3 regions of the Anaerotignum lactatifermentans genome follow, and region 3 is predicted to be linked to each of the others. Evidence: riboswitches for the same ligand, from Rfam matches in the RefSeq annotation. Region 3 holds a riboswitch; each other region holds the start of a gene.
The links. Region 3 has a riboswitch for thiamine pyrophosphate ahead of thiS (sulfur carrier protein ThiS). Riboswitches for the same ligand answer to the same signal wherever they lie in the genome.
Positions count from the first base shown of each region.

Region 1: another riboswitch for thiamine pyrophosphate. It lies ahead of thiW (energy coupling factor transporter S component ThiW); the one in region 3 lies ahead of thiS (sulfur carrier protein ThiS).
Region 2: another riboswitch for thiamine pyrophosphate. It lies ahead of tenA (thiaminase II); the one in region 3 lies ahead of thiS (sulfur carrier protein ThiS).

Region 1 covers NZ_JADCKK010000060.1:7,239-11,439, reverse strand. The annotation lists gene INF29_RS11970 (L-lactate dehydrogenase) at 37-978, shown strand; TPP riboswitch at 1,220-1,324, shown strand; gene thiW (energy coupling factor transporter S component ThiW) at 1,423-1,938, shown strand; partial or broken gene thiM (hydroxyethylthiazole kinase) at 1,954-2,775, shown strand; gene thiE (thiamine phosphate synthase) at 2,821-3,441, shown strand; gene INF29_RS11955 (CD3324 family protein) at 3,605-3,868, shown strand; gene INF29_RS11950 (CatB-related O-acetyltransferase) at 3,998-4,201, shown strand, end outside.
Region 2 covers NZ_JADCKK010000014.1:52,533-56,733, reverse strand. The annotation lists gene INF29_RS05540 (winged helix-turn-helix transcriptional regulator) at 1-17, opposite strand, end outside; gene INF29_RS05535 (pyridoxamine 5'-phosphate oxidase family protein) at 140-535, shown strand; gene INF29_RS05530 (threonine/serine exporter family protein) at 776-1,252, opposite strand; gene INF29_RS05525 (threonine/serine exporter family protein) at 1,271-2,029, opposite strand; TPP riboswitch at 2,230-2,336, shown strand; gene tenA (thiaminase II) at 2,408-3,067, shown strand; gene INF29_RS05515 (ABC transporter ATP-binding protein) at 3,089-3,844, shown strand; gene INF29_RS05510 (ABC transporter permease) at 3,841-4,201, shown strand, end outside.
Region 3 covers NZ_JADCKK010000009.1:35,498-39,698, reverse strand. The annotation lists gene thiH (2-iminoacetate synthase ThiH) at 1-864, opposite strand, end outside; gene INF29_RS03890 (thiazole synthase) at 878-1,651, opposite strand; gene thiF (sulfur carrier protein ThiS adenylyltransferase ThiF) at 1,685-2,323, opposite strand; gene thiS (sulfur carrier protein ThiS) at 2,326-2,523, opposite strand; TPP riboswitch at 2,707-2,812, opposite strand; gene INF29_RS03875 (AAA family ATPase) at 2,953-3,870, shown strand; gene INF29_RS03870 (vWA domain-containing protein) at 3,870-4,201, shown strand, end outside.

The DNA.
Region 1 (4,201 bases), on a different contig from region 3:
TTCGGAGAAATACAAAAGCACATTGGGGGAAATCATATGAAAACAAGAAGCGTGGGCATCGTGGGTGTCGGTCATGTAGGCGCCCATTGTGCATATAGTTTAGCAGTCCAAGGCATTGTGGACGAATTGGTATTGGTAGATGTGAAGGAACAGAAGGTCATCAGCGAGTGTCAGGACCTGCGGGACAGCGTATCCTATCTGCCCCATCGGGTAGAAGTCAGAGGCGGCACTTATGAAGACCTGAAGGACTGCGACATCGTTGTCATCAGTGTGGGCACCATCATGGGCGAAGACCATAGCCGTCTGGCAGAACTGAAACATTCTGTGGAACTGGTCAACAGCTTTGTGGGCCGCATTGTGAAAGCCGGTTTTGACGGCATATTCATCGTTATCACAAATCCCTGCGACATCATCGCAAGACAGGTACAGAAACTTTCCGGCTTCCCGGCATCTCGTGTATTTGCCACAGGCACCGGGCTGGACAGCGCCAGACTTAGAACCGTACTGGCAAGAGAAACCGGCATTGACCATAAATCTCTGGTGGCTTATACCATGGGGGAACATGGCGATTCCCAGATGGTACCATGGTCCCATGTGACGGTCAATGGCAAACCGCTGGACCAGCTGGCAAAAGAAAATCCTAAATATCAAGTGGATAAAGAAGCTGTGCTCCATGAAACCATTGAAGGGGGCTGGGTCACCTTCGCTGGTAAAGGCGCCACAGAGTTTGGCATCTGCTCCACATTGGCACGACTGGTTTTCTGCGTATTCCACGACGAAAAAGCGGTTATGCCCGTCAGCACACAGCTGAATGGTCAGTATGGTCAGCATGACCTGTATATCAGCACTCCCTGCGTCATCGGCAAAGACGGCGTGGAAGAAGTGCTGGAATTAACATTAACACCGGAAGAAATGGCAGCATTTCAGCATTCCTGCGATGTAATTCGTACCAATATCGGTTACATCGAAGAAGCGTAATTGCCATTTTCTCAATACAACCTCCATTACAAAAGATAAAGCAAAGCAAAGAAACACAAAAGAAAAAAATTCAAAAAAGTACCAAAGAACAGCATGGAATATCTGCCATGCGAAAATCCAATGAAGTGGGCACTTTGCTGTATCTCCATACAGCAATTCCTCTTTCCAAAAGGCGGCATAGCCGCCTTTTTTATGCCCGTGGGGGACGTTGACAAGGGACAAAAACCGTACTATAATGACACCAGAATGCAAAGGGAGCTTCTAAGGGAGGCTGAGAGGAAGGATACTTCGACCTTTACACCTGATTTGGATAATGCCAACGGAGGGAATGCAGGGTGTCACAAATCACCAAAGAGCGTCAGAAACGAAGGATTTCCAAAAAGGAAATCCTTTTTTTGTTTGCGCTCCTTTCGTTGGGAAGAAGAAAAAAGGAGGCATCAACAAATGGGTGGCAATAAGGATAATCATGTGTTGAAAATGGTACTAACGGCAATATTCGCAGGCATGGGCTTTGCCCTGTCCTCTGTGGTATGGTTCCCCAATATGGCGCCGTTCCAGCACTTCATCAATGTATTGGCAGCGGTGTTCGTAGGACCTTACTGGGGATTTTTGGCAGCCCTCATCACCGGTATCCTGCGTATGATGACAGGGCGTACAGCACTGGCAGTCATTGGGGCAGTCATCGGCGCGTTCCTGTCCGGTTTCCTGTATCGGAAATCCGGTCATAAGCTGTATATGGCAGTCATTGGGGAAATCTTCGGCACCGGCATTTTGAGCGCATTTGCGGCATATCCGGTGATGAAATACATCTATGGCATGGACTTGCAGACCCCTTGGGTCTATGTGCCGGCATTCGTGCCTTCTTCCGCTATGGGTGCTTTTCTGGCCGTACTGGTCATCACCCTTTTGAAACGTTCCGGCATGTTCGCAAGAATGATGGAAAAACTCAACCGTAAATAAAGGAGGTTCGTTTTCATGAAAACAGATATTCTGGCGTCTTTTCCCGCTATGATGGCAAATGTAAGGGAAAAAGAACCCATTGTGCAGGCAATCACCAACTTCGTCACAGTCAATGACTGCGCCAATATCATTTTGGCAGCAGGAGCTTCTCCCACCATGGCACACGAAGTGGAGGAAGTGGCAGAAGTGGCTTCTGTGGTACAGTGTCTTGTGATGAATATGGGCACCATGGAGGACGTGGAAGCCATGCTGGTGGCAGGGAAAGCCGCTAACGAAGCAGGGGTTCCCGTGGTGCTGGACCCCGTTGCCGTAGGCGCTACCAGACTGCGTCGGGAAGGCGGCAAAAAGCTGCTGGAAAACGTGAAATTCTCCGTGATCCGCGGCAATACCTCCGAAATCAAACATCTGGCAGTGGGCACAGGTTCCACCCGTGGCGTTGACGCGGCAGAAGAAGATAAAATCACCGAGGACAACTACAAAGCCTTTGGTTATATGGCAAGAGAACTGGCGCGGAAAACAGGGGCAGTCATTGCCATTTCCGGCGTCATCGATATCATCGCTTCTGCTGACCGTGTCTTTGCCCTGAGAAACGGCGATGCCATGATGAGCCGCATCACTGGCAGCGGCTGTATGCTCACAGCCCTTTTGGGTGCCTTCTGCGGCGGCAATCCCGATCATATTCTGGAAGCCACCGTATGCGCCGTATCCCTTATGGGTGTCAGCGGTGAAATTGCCAGAGAAAAAACGGACGCACAGGGCGCAGGAACCCTCACATTCCGCACCCATCTGGTAGACCAGATCAGTTTGACAGACGCAGAAACATTACAGAAACGGACAAGACTGGAGGAATTGGAATTGGCAGAAAAAGCAACGAAAGAATCCATGAAAGTATACGCCATCACAGACCGTGCATGGCTGAACGGCAGAACACTCCATGATGTGACAGAAGAAGTGCTGGCAGCAGGGGCAACTTTCCTGCAGATTCGTGAAAAAGAACTGGATGAAGCAACATTCCTGGAAGAAGCCAAAGATTTGGCACAGCTGGCAAAGAAATATCATGTACCTTTTGTGGTAAACGATAACATCGACATTGCACTGGCTTGCGGGGCAGATGGTGTCCATGTGGGACAGAGCGACATTGTAGATAAAGATGTGAGAGCTATGATTGGTCCCGATAAGATTCTGGGCATTTCCGCAAACACTGTGGAAACAGCCGTAAAAGCGCAGGAAAGCGGCGCAGACTACATCGGTGTCGGTGCAGTGTTCCATACTGATACCAAAAAAGATGCCCAGTCCCTGACAAATGAGGAACTGCTGGCAATCTGCAAAGCTGTTACTATCCCTGTGGTTGCCATCGGCGGTATCAATGAAAATAACATCATGCAGCTCAAAGGCAGCGGTATCGACGGCGTTTCCGTGATCTCCGCTATTTTCGCTAAGGAACATCCCGGCGAAGCAACAAAGGTGCTGCTGAAAAAAGTAGAAGAAATGCTGGGCGAATAAGCCTGTTTGAAAAAAGGAAGTGATTGTTGTGTGTCCATTGACGCAGAAACGCAACAAAGCAGTTCTCCATGCAAAACCGATGTAAGTGCGACAGTTGCATGGAGGAAATGTCGCAGAAAGTCGGTTTTGCTGCTTGATTTGAATATCAAGGGGGAATCCGACCATGAAATATATCAACGCGTCAGACCTGCTGCCTCCTGCACTGGTGCAGATATTGCAGGAGTATGTCCAAGGCGGCTATGTCTATATCCCAGCCAGAGAACATAAGGGCTGGGGAGAGAAAAGCGGCAGCCGTGAGGCATTGGCGCAGCGGAACGAAGAAATCCGCAGCCAAAAGCAGGCAGGAGCAACACTGGAAGCATTGGCAGAAACATACCATCTTTCCGTGTCTGCCATCCGTAAAATCATTTATCAGAAAGAGAAATAAGATAAAGCTGGAATCCTTGTAATCGTATGGGTTCCAGCTTTTTTTGTACCCAAAACACTGCCGAAGCGTTTGGTGGATTGCGGAGAAGCAGCAGGGCTTTGTACAATCAATCCAGAAGGAGGCGATTGTATGAAAATCACCAAAGATGCCATGTATCCCCGTCTTGACGATACATGGACAATCTATCTGAAAAATGCCATCACGAACCCTGCCATTTCCGTGGGGGATTATACCATGTACCATGACTTTGTCTATGACCCCAGAGAATTTGAAAAGCATAACGTCCTTTACCAATATCCCATCAATGGGGATAAGCTGAAAATCGGGAAATTC
Region 2 (4,201 bases), on a different contig from region 3:
TGTTTTTCTGGTTCCATGAGGATGCCTCCTTAGTATCTTTTCCTATACTAGGTATAGAAAAAAATCGTACTTGTATTTTCTATCATAACAGAAGATAATAAAATAGTAAACGTAGAAAAAGAAGAAAGGCGGTAGAAGTATGAAAAATCCTGTAGAATATTTGAGAGAATGTAAAGTTTTTTATCTGGCAACATGTGAGCGCAACCAGCCCCGTGTACGTCCCTTCGGCGCTGTGGCTCTGTACCAGAATCACGTATATTTTATGACTGCAAATACCAAAAAAGTATATCGCCAGCTGAAAGAAAACCCTCTGGCAGAAGTATGCGCTATGCATCCCGACGGCACATGGATTCGCATCAACGGCAATGTGATTTGGGATAACAGCCGGGAAGCAAAAGTGGCTATGCTGGAACAGAATCCCGACCTGCGCAGCATGTACAGTGAAGACGACGGCAAAATGGAAGTCTTTTATCTGGAAGGCGGCAGTGTAACAATCGATTCCTTCACAGCTCCTCAGGAATCCATGGCACTGTAATAGATTTCTCATCAACGATAAAAACCGGAAGCTCTTAGGGGCATCTTCATAAGAAAACAAAGAAAGCCAAAATCCTTATCATAACAAAGGATTTTGGCTTTCTTATTTTATTAAGATTTTATTTGTTATGTTTTCTTATGAAGACAGCCGTCGCAATTCCCCTTAAGAAATCAAGGAAAAGGAAAATCAATGTTTTCTTAAGGGGAAGTTGCTTTAGGGGCTTCCGGTTTTTTGATACGATCAATTATTTTGTTTCTTTTTCCCGAAACGAGGGAAGATTTCAAAGGCTTTGTAAGGCAATACCAGAATGATCAGGGAACCGATGGCAATGGCGCCGGAGAGTTTGAACCCTGTCAGAGCATTGGAATAAGTGGAAAGGATATTGCCTTTGATGGCAGCCTGCATGGTGTTGTAAACGGCGGCACCAGGCACCAGTGACAGTACGCCGGGAATCTGGTACAGGATGGAAGGTTCCTGTCTATGGTAGGAAAGGAACCGCGCTGTGGCAGTGATTGCCATGGTAGCAATGAGGGTAGCCGTTGTGGCGCTTTCCGTATAGGAAAAGACAAGCATATATACAAACCAGGACAAAAAGCCATTGATGCCGCTGTAAAGCAGTTCCCTTCTGGGGGCGTTGCAGATGATGGAATAGCCCCAACTGCCTACAAAGGAAAAGGCTGCCTGAAATACAATCATTTTCAATGTGATGTCTGTCATAATAACCTCCTGCACATCTTAAAAATTGGGGAAGATACTCAAAGCCATAGCGACGCCGGCGGCGATGGCACAGGCAATGAGGAAGGCTTCCATCAGTTTGGCATTGCCGCTGATGAAGTTGCCCTCCAAAAGGTCACGGATACCTTTTGTCAGGGTAATGCCCGGCAGTATGGGCATGATGCTGCCGACGATCATCATATCGATCTGGGTGAAAGGCAGAATCAAATGGAACAGGCAGGCCAGTAACCCTGTCAGCAGACCGCCGGTGAAGGAACTGAAAAAGTAAGATGTTTTTCGTTTGCTCATGATATATGTCATAATGCCCAGAAGGGTGCCGATGATAAAGGCGGCGACGCCGTCCCAGAAGGTGCCGTTGTATACCATGGTCAGACCGCCGGACGTGAGGGCATAGCCCAAAATCCGCTGCCATGGCGCAAAAGACGGGGCGTAGTGGATTTCCAGCACTTTTTGTGTGGCTTCTTCCAAGGTGATTTTCCCAGCGACAAAAGAGCGGCTCATGTTGTTGACGGCACAGATTTTCTCAAAATTAACGGAGCGGTCACTCACCCCTCTTGCCATGGAAAGGGGCCCCTTTTCTTCACGGGGCAGGCTCACAATGAGCATGGTAGACAGCGCCAGGGCTTCTACGTGTTTTCGTCCGCTGACGGAAAGAATACGCAGCATGGTATCCTGTACGCGGTATGTTTCCGCGCCAGATGTCAGCATGATCTCACCGGCGTCCAGTGCCAGATTCAGCAGCTTGGTATCGTCGTCCATTACCTTTTACCTCCAAACATTGTAAATTTCGTTGTTGTCATACTAAGTGTATTCTTTTTTTGCAAAATGTAAAGGGAATTTTCTGTAAAATTATTTCGCCTGCGAACTATTTTTTTTGTGCGAAAGTGTGAAAAAAGGGATGGTGTATACAAAAAAGTCATTTACATTGCTTTTCTTTTGTACTATAATAAAGAAAATGAATACAAAGCTGGGGGTGCCGACGCTGAGCGGCTGAGAGGAATGCAGATTCCAACCCTTTGAACTTGATGTGGTTAGTACCATCGGAGGGAAGCAATACAAGATGATATGGAAATTATAAGATTCTTTCCTTCTAAGAGGGAAAGAATTTTTTTTGTGGAAAAAAGGAGGAACATGGACATGAAATTGACAGAACGTCTTTATAAAAGTGTGGAAGATATCTGGATGGGTTATTTAGACCAGCCTTTCGTAAAAGAACTGGCAGAAGGCACACTGGATGTGGAAAAATTCCGTTTTTACATGATTCAGGATTACCGTTATCTGCTGCAATATGCCAAAGTGTTCGCTTTCGGCGTTATCAAGACAGAAGACCCGGAACTGATGCGCCGCTTTGCCGGTATGGTGCATGACGTACTGGACGGGGAAATGAACGTACATAAGACTTACATGGCAAGACTGGGTATCACCGAAGAAGAAGTGGCAAAGACCCCTTCCGCTCTGACAAACCAGTCCTATACCTCCTATATGCTGGATGTGGCAAACAAAGGCGGCCCGCTGGAAATCCTCATGGCAGTGCTGGCTTGCGCATGGAGCTATCAGGTCATTGGGGAACACCATGTGAAGGTGCCCGGCGCTGTGGAACATCCTCTTTACGGCGAATGGGTACAGGGCTACAGCAGCAAGGAATATGCGGACAGCACCAAAGAAATCATTGACTGCGTAGACGCTCTGGGCGAAAACATCACTCCCGAACAGGAAGCATATCTGACTGATATTTTCGTAAAATGCAGCCGCTATGAAAAACTGTTCTGGGATATGGCTTATGCCATGGAGATGTAAAGAAGGAGAGCGAAAGAAGTTATGCTGCAATTTGAAAATGTATCCTTCCGTTATGCCGAAGACGACTTCGACATGATGCGGAATTTGAATTTTCAGGTGGAGGACAGGGAATTTGTGTCCATCATCGGCGCCAGCGGCTGCGGCAAAAGCACCATTTTCCGCCTTATCAACGGTCTGGAAAAGTTACAGCAGGGTCGGATACTGGTGGATGGCCGCCCGGTGCAGGAACTGAAAAACTACAGTGCTTTTATGCCTCAGAAAGACCTGCTTTTCCCTTGGCGCACCATTGAAAAGAATATCTGCCTGCCTATGGAACTGGCGAAAGTTCCCAAGGCGGAACAGGAAAAATGCTGCAAAGAAGTGCTGGAACAGGTGGGACTGTCTGAATACGCCAAAAAGTATCCCAAAGACCTGTCCGGCGGTATGAAGCAGAGGGTAGCCTTTGCCCGTACATTGCTGTCCGGCGCGGATATGCTGCTGTTGGACGAGCCTTTCAGCGCATTGGACTATCTGACCCGTGTGGATATGCAGGAATGGCTGCTGCATCAGTGGGAGCATTACCATAAGACCATATTGTTCATCACCCACGACGTAGAGGAAGCTATTTTCCTTTCCAAAACCATTTTTATCATTCAGGACAGACCTTTCTCCCAGATGGAACGGGTGGAAGTGCCCCTGTCTTATCCACGCAATCGTGAGGATTTGAAACGTCCTGATATTGTGGAACTGAAAGAAACCCTCATTGAAAAACTCAGAAGGAGCGTGATGAATCCATGAAAAAACATCTGCCTTCTGTGATTCTGGCTGTGGTTCTGCTGCTGCTGTGGCAGGGCATCGCTATGATTATTGACGCGGCTTATATCCTGCCGTCACCCACACAGATTTGTGTGCGGCTGTGGGAGCTTCGGGAACCCCTGTTTTTGGTGCATCTGCCTGCAACCATGAAGGTCACAGCCATTGGGCTTTTGATTTCCATTGTGCTGGGGATTTTGCTGGCAGTTGCCATGGATGCCAATGAAAAAGTGGAACGGGCACTGTATCCCGTTATCGTGGCATCCCAGACCATCCCTACCACAGCCATCGCGCCTTTGTTCATCCTCTGGTTTGGCTATTCCATCTGGAGCAAGGTGCTGG
Region 3 (4,201 bases):
CGCGATTTCCGCATGGGGATATTTCCGCTGAAGCAGATAAGCGTGATAGCCTGTAGCAAAAGCGTCCTTGCGGAAGTCATCCAGACCCAGCAATGCAGCAAAACCAACCCCACGCATGCCGCCTTTCAGGGCACGTTCCTGTGCGTTCAAACGATAAGGGAAAATACGTTTGTGTCCTGCCAGATGGAGTGTTTCATATTTATCGGAATTGTATGTTTCCTGGAAAACGGTCACATAGTCGGCGCCGCATTCGTGAAGATATGCGTATTCGTCGGAGTTGACAGGATAAATTTCCAGACCGATGACTTTGAAATATTTCTTTGCGATTTTGCAGGCTTCCCCAATGTATTGTACTGTGGATTTGCTGCGGCTTTCCCCAGTGAGAATCAGGATTTCCTGCAATCCTGTTTTGGCAATGGCAGCCATTTCCTTGTCGATTTCTTCTTCGTTCAGCTGGGCACGGTTGATTTTGTTGTGGCAGTTGAAACCGCAGTAAATGCAGTAGTTTTCGCAGTAGTTAGCAATATAAATGGGTGTGAACATATATACACTGTTGCCGAAATGCTTTCTGGTTTCCACACGGGCTGCCTGGGCGATGTCCTCCAGCAAAGGCAGTGCGGCAGGGGAAAGAAGTGCTGCGAAATCCTCAGGGGTACGGCTGTCATGGACCAAAGCCCGGCGCACGTCTGCTTCTGTGTACTTGTCGTAATCATAAGCTTCTATGGCTGCAACAACCTGATCCATTACATCGGATTCCAGCACTTCCATGCCGGGCAGATAAGTCATATGGTCGATGCGGTTTTTCTTCTGGTCTTCCAGAATTTCTTCACTTAAAATACTTTCGTTCAAATGTTCCTGACTCATGTTCTCTCACCTCTCAATCCTGCAAAAAGCCTGTCAGTGGAGAAGATGCACTAGCGCCTTTTTCCAGGGTTCTGCCAAGACCTGCCAGATAAGCGCTGCGTCCTGCTTCAATGGCTTTTTTGAATGCTTCTGCCATCAATTCCACATTTCCGGCGGTGGCGACAGCAGTGTTTGCCATGATGGCAGCAGCGCCCATTTCCATGGCTTCGCAAGCCTGAGAAGGTCTGCCGATCCCTGCGTCTACGATGATAGGCAGGCTCATTTCGTCAATGAGGATCTGAATAAATTCTTTGGTGCACAGACCTTTGTTGGAACCAATGGGGGCACCCAAAGGCATGATGCAGGCAGCACCGGCATTTTCCAGATCTCTTGCCACATTCAGATCGGGATACATGTAAGGCATTACGATAAAGCCGTCTTTTGCCAGCATTTCTGTGGCACGGATGGTTTCCTGGTTATCAGGCAGCAGATATTTGGAGTCACGCATGATTTCTACTTTGACAAAGTTCCCGCAGCCCAGTTCTCTGGAAAGTTTGGCAATGCGCACAGCTTCTTCCGCGTTTCTTGCGCCGGAAGTGTTGGGCAGCAGGGTAACGGTATCGGGAATATAGTCCAGAATGTTGGCCAGACCGCCTTCGTTGGCACGGCGTACAGCCAGTGTGATGATCTGTGCTTCTGCTTTTTCCACACAAGCCTTTACCAGATCCAGAGAAAACTTCCCGGAACCAAGGATGAAACGAGATGTAAATTCGTGTCCGCCTAAAATGAGTTTGTCATTGTTCTGCATGATAAAATTCCTTCTTTCTTCCAAAATCAGATATTATACGGTTTCTTCGCCCAGAAGCAGACGGGCGATCATATTGGATTCATGGGCAGCGCAGAGTGCGGCTCTGGGCGCCATGAGGCATTGTCCATGGGCAATATCGGTGGTTTCGTCGCCGCAGAGATAAAAATTGCTGCCAATCTTTCGGGTATGGATGGTGTTGCTGCTGCCGAAGCCTGCCATGCCGGAAGCACAGACCAGTTTTTTCTGGGGAAACCATTCCAGTATGCCGTTGACAAACATGGCTTTTGTTTCTGCGTTGTCAAAAGCTTCGCAGATGATGTCCGCATCGGCAAAAAGGGTTTTCAGATTTTCACTGGTTACCTTTACGCAGTCTGTGGTGATGTCCAGATAAGGATTGATCTGGAGCAGCTGTTCTTTCAGAGCATCTGTTTTATACATGCCCACATGGCGCAGCAGATATTGCTGGCGATTCAGATTGGTCAGGTCTACACGGTCAAAATCAATGAGGTGTAGATGTCCCACACCAAGGCGTGCCAGTGCGAAGGCAACATTGGAACCAAGTCCGCCTAGTCCTGCAATGGCAACATGCCCGGCATCCAGCTTTTCCTGATAGGCTGCTGTGTGGCGTTCCACCAATGCTTCATAGATTTCTTTTTTCGTAAATGGGTGCATGATCAGCCGCCTCCTACAAAACTGACAATTTCGATTTTATCGCCGTCATTGAGATATGTGGTGTCGTATTCGCTTTTAGGCAGGATTTCTCCGTTTTTTTCCACTGCGATATAAGTGCGGCGGTAGTTGTTTTCGTCAAGATACGCACCCAGAGTCATAGGTGCGGACAGGGTCAATGTTTTCCCGTTAATGGTGATCATTCAGAAGCCTCCTTTCCAGCAGCGACAAGAAAAAAGAGCTCACAAAGAAATACACCCGTGGTGGTGCACCCCTTCATGAACTCTTGTTCACTCTCAACGCTGCCAATATTCTGTTTCCGTAAAAAGTTCTGGCTTTGGTCTGTCTGTACGCAATAAAAATAGGGAGATGCAACGCATCTCCCGAAAATTCATTCTGTCGATTCCTACGTTGGCATTATCCAAATCAGGTGTAAGGGTCGAAGCAAAACTTCCTCTCAGCCCAATCCATTGAGCTCCCCTGTTTTCTTTTTACGAGAACAGTATATACACGGATTCTGAAAATGTCAACAGGCAAAATGACAAAAAGTATAAAATTTTCGGAAATATGCACATAACTTTACATGTTACAATGAGTCCATAACCAAAGAGGAGGAATTTTTTATGTGGCACATGGAAGAAGAATTACAGACAGAAGGGGTCAGCGTCAGCCTGCTGAAGGAAATCCAGAAGTTCCGCGAAAGTCATGAAGTGGATGCTTCTGTGGCAGGTCGTGTACCGGTGCCCCGTTTTTTATATTATGGCAAGGAAATCTGGGAAGAAGCGGCAGCAGCGTTGTTATGTGGGGAAAATTTGCTGCTGTCCGGTCCGAAGGCAACTGGCAAAAACGTATTGGCGGAAAATCTGGCAGCAGCATTCGGCAGACCGTCTTGGGATATTTCTTTTTATGTGAATGTGGATGCCGCTTCCCTCATTGGAACAGACACATTCCGGGATAATCAGGTAGTATTCCGTGAAGGACCCATCAGCCGCTGTGCCCATATGGGTGGTTTCGGCGTGCTGGATGAAATCAATATGGCGAAAAACGAGTCTTTGGCAGTGCTCCATGCAACATTGGACTTCCGTCGCTCCATTGATGTGCCGGGGTATGACAGAATTCCTCTGCATGAAGCGACCCGCTTCATTGCTACCATGAACTATGGCTATGCCGGTACCAGAGAACTGAATGAAGCGCTGGCGTCCCGTTTTGTAGTCATCAATATGCCGGTTATTTCCGAGGAAAACCTGCGGAAGCTGTTGAAACGGGAATTCCCTACACTGAAAGATAAATGGGCAGAACAGTTTGCCGCGTTGTTTCGAGAATTGGAAACAAAATGCGATAACGCAGAAATTTCCACAAAGGCTCTTGATCTGCGTGGGCTTATGGCATCCATTCATTTGATGGAAAAAGGTCTGAAAGCGGTTCGTGCACTGGAAATGGGTATCATCAACAAAGCATTCGATCCCTTTGAACGGCAGTTGGTGGCAGATGCCATTGCCGCAAGAATTCCGCAGGATCTGGACTATGGAAAGCTGTTTGGTGATCGCTGATGAAAAACAGAGAGATTGCGGAGCGTCGTGCCGTCAATCAGATTTGGAACGCCGCACAGGATTATTCCCTGCAGCCGGTGTATGTTGCCTTTGATGAGGACGGCGACGCGGATTTTTATTTCAATACGGTCATTGGTGCCGTATATCATTATTTTCAGTTTGAAATATTGGATAAAATGTTTACCTATCTCCAACGTAAACAGGATGGGGAACTGTATGTGGAACTGCTGTGGCTGGGGCTGGAAAACTGTGTGTTCGGCAAAGCCAAAGATGAACGTCCTGCTATGGCAGAACTGCGGCGGGCTTATGCGGAAAAATTTCTGGCAAGACC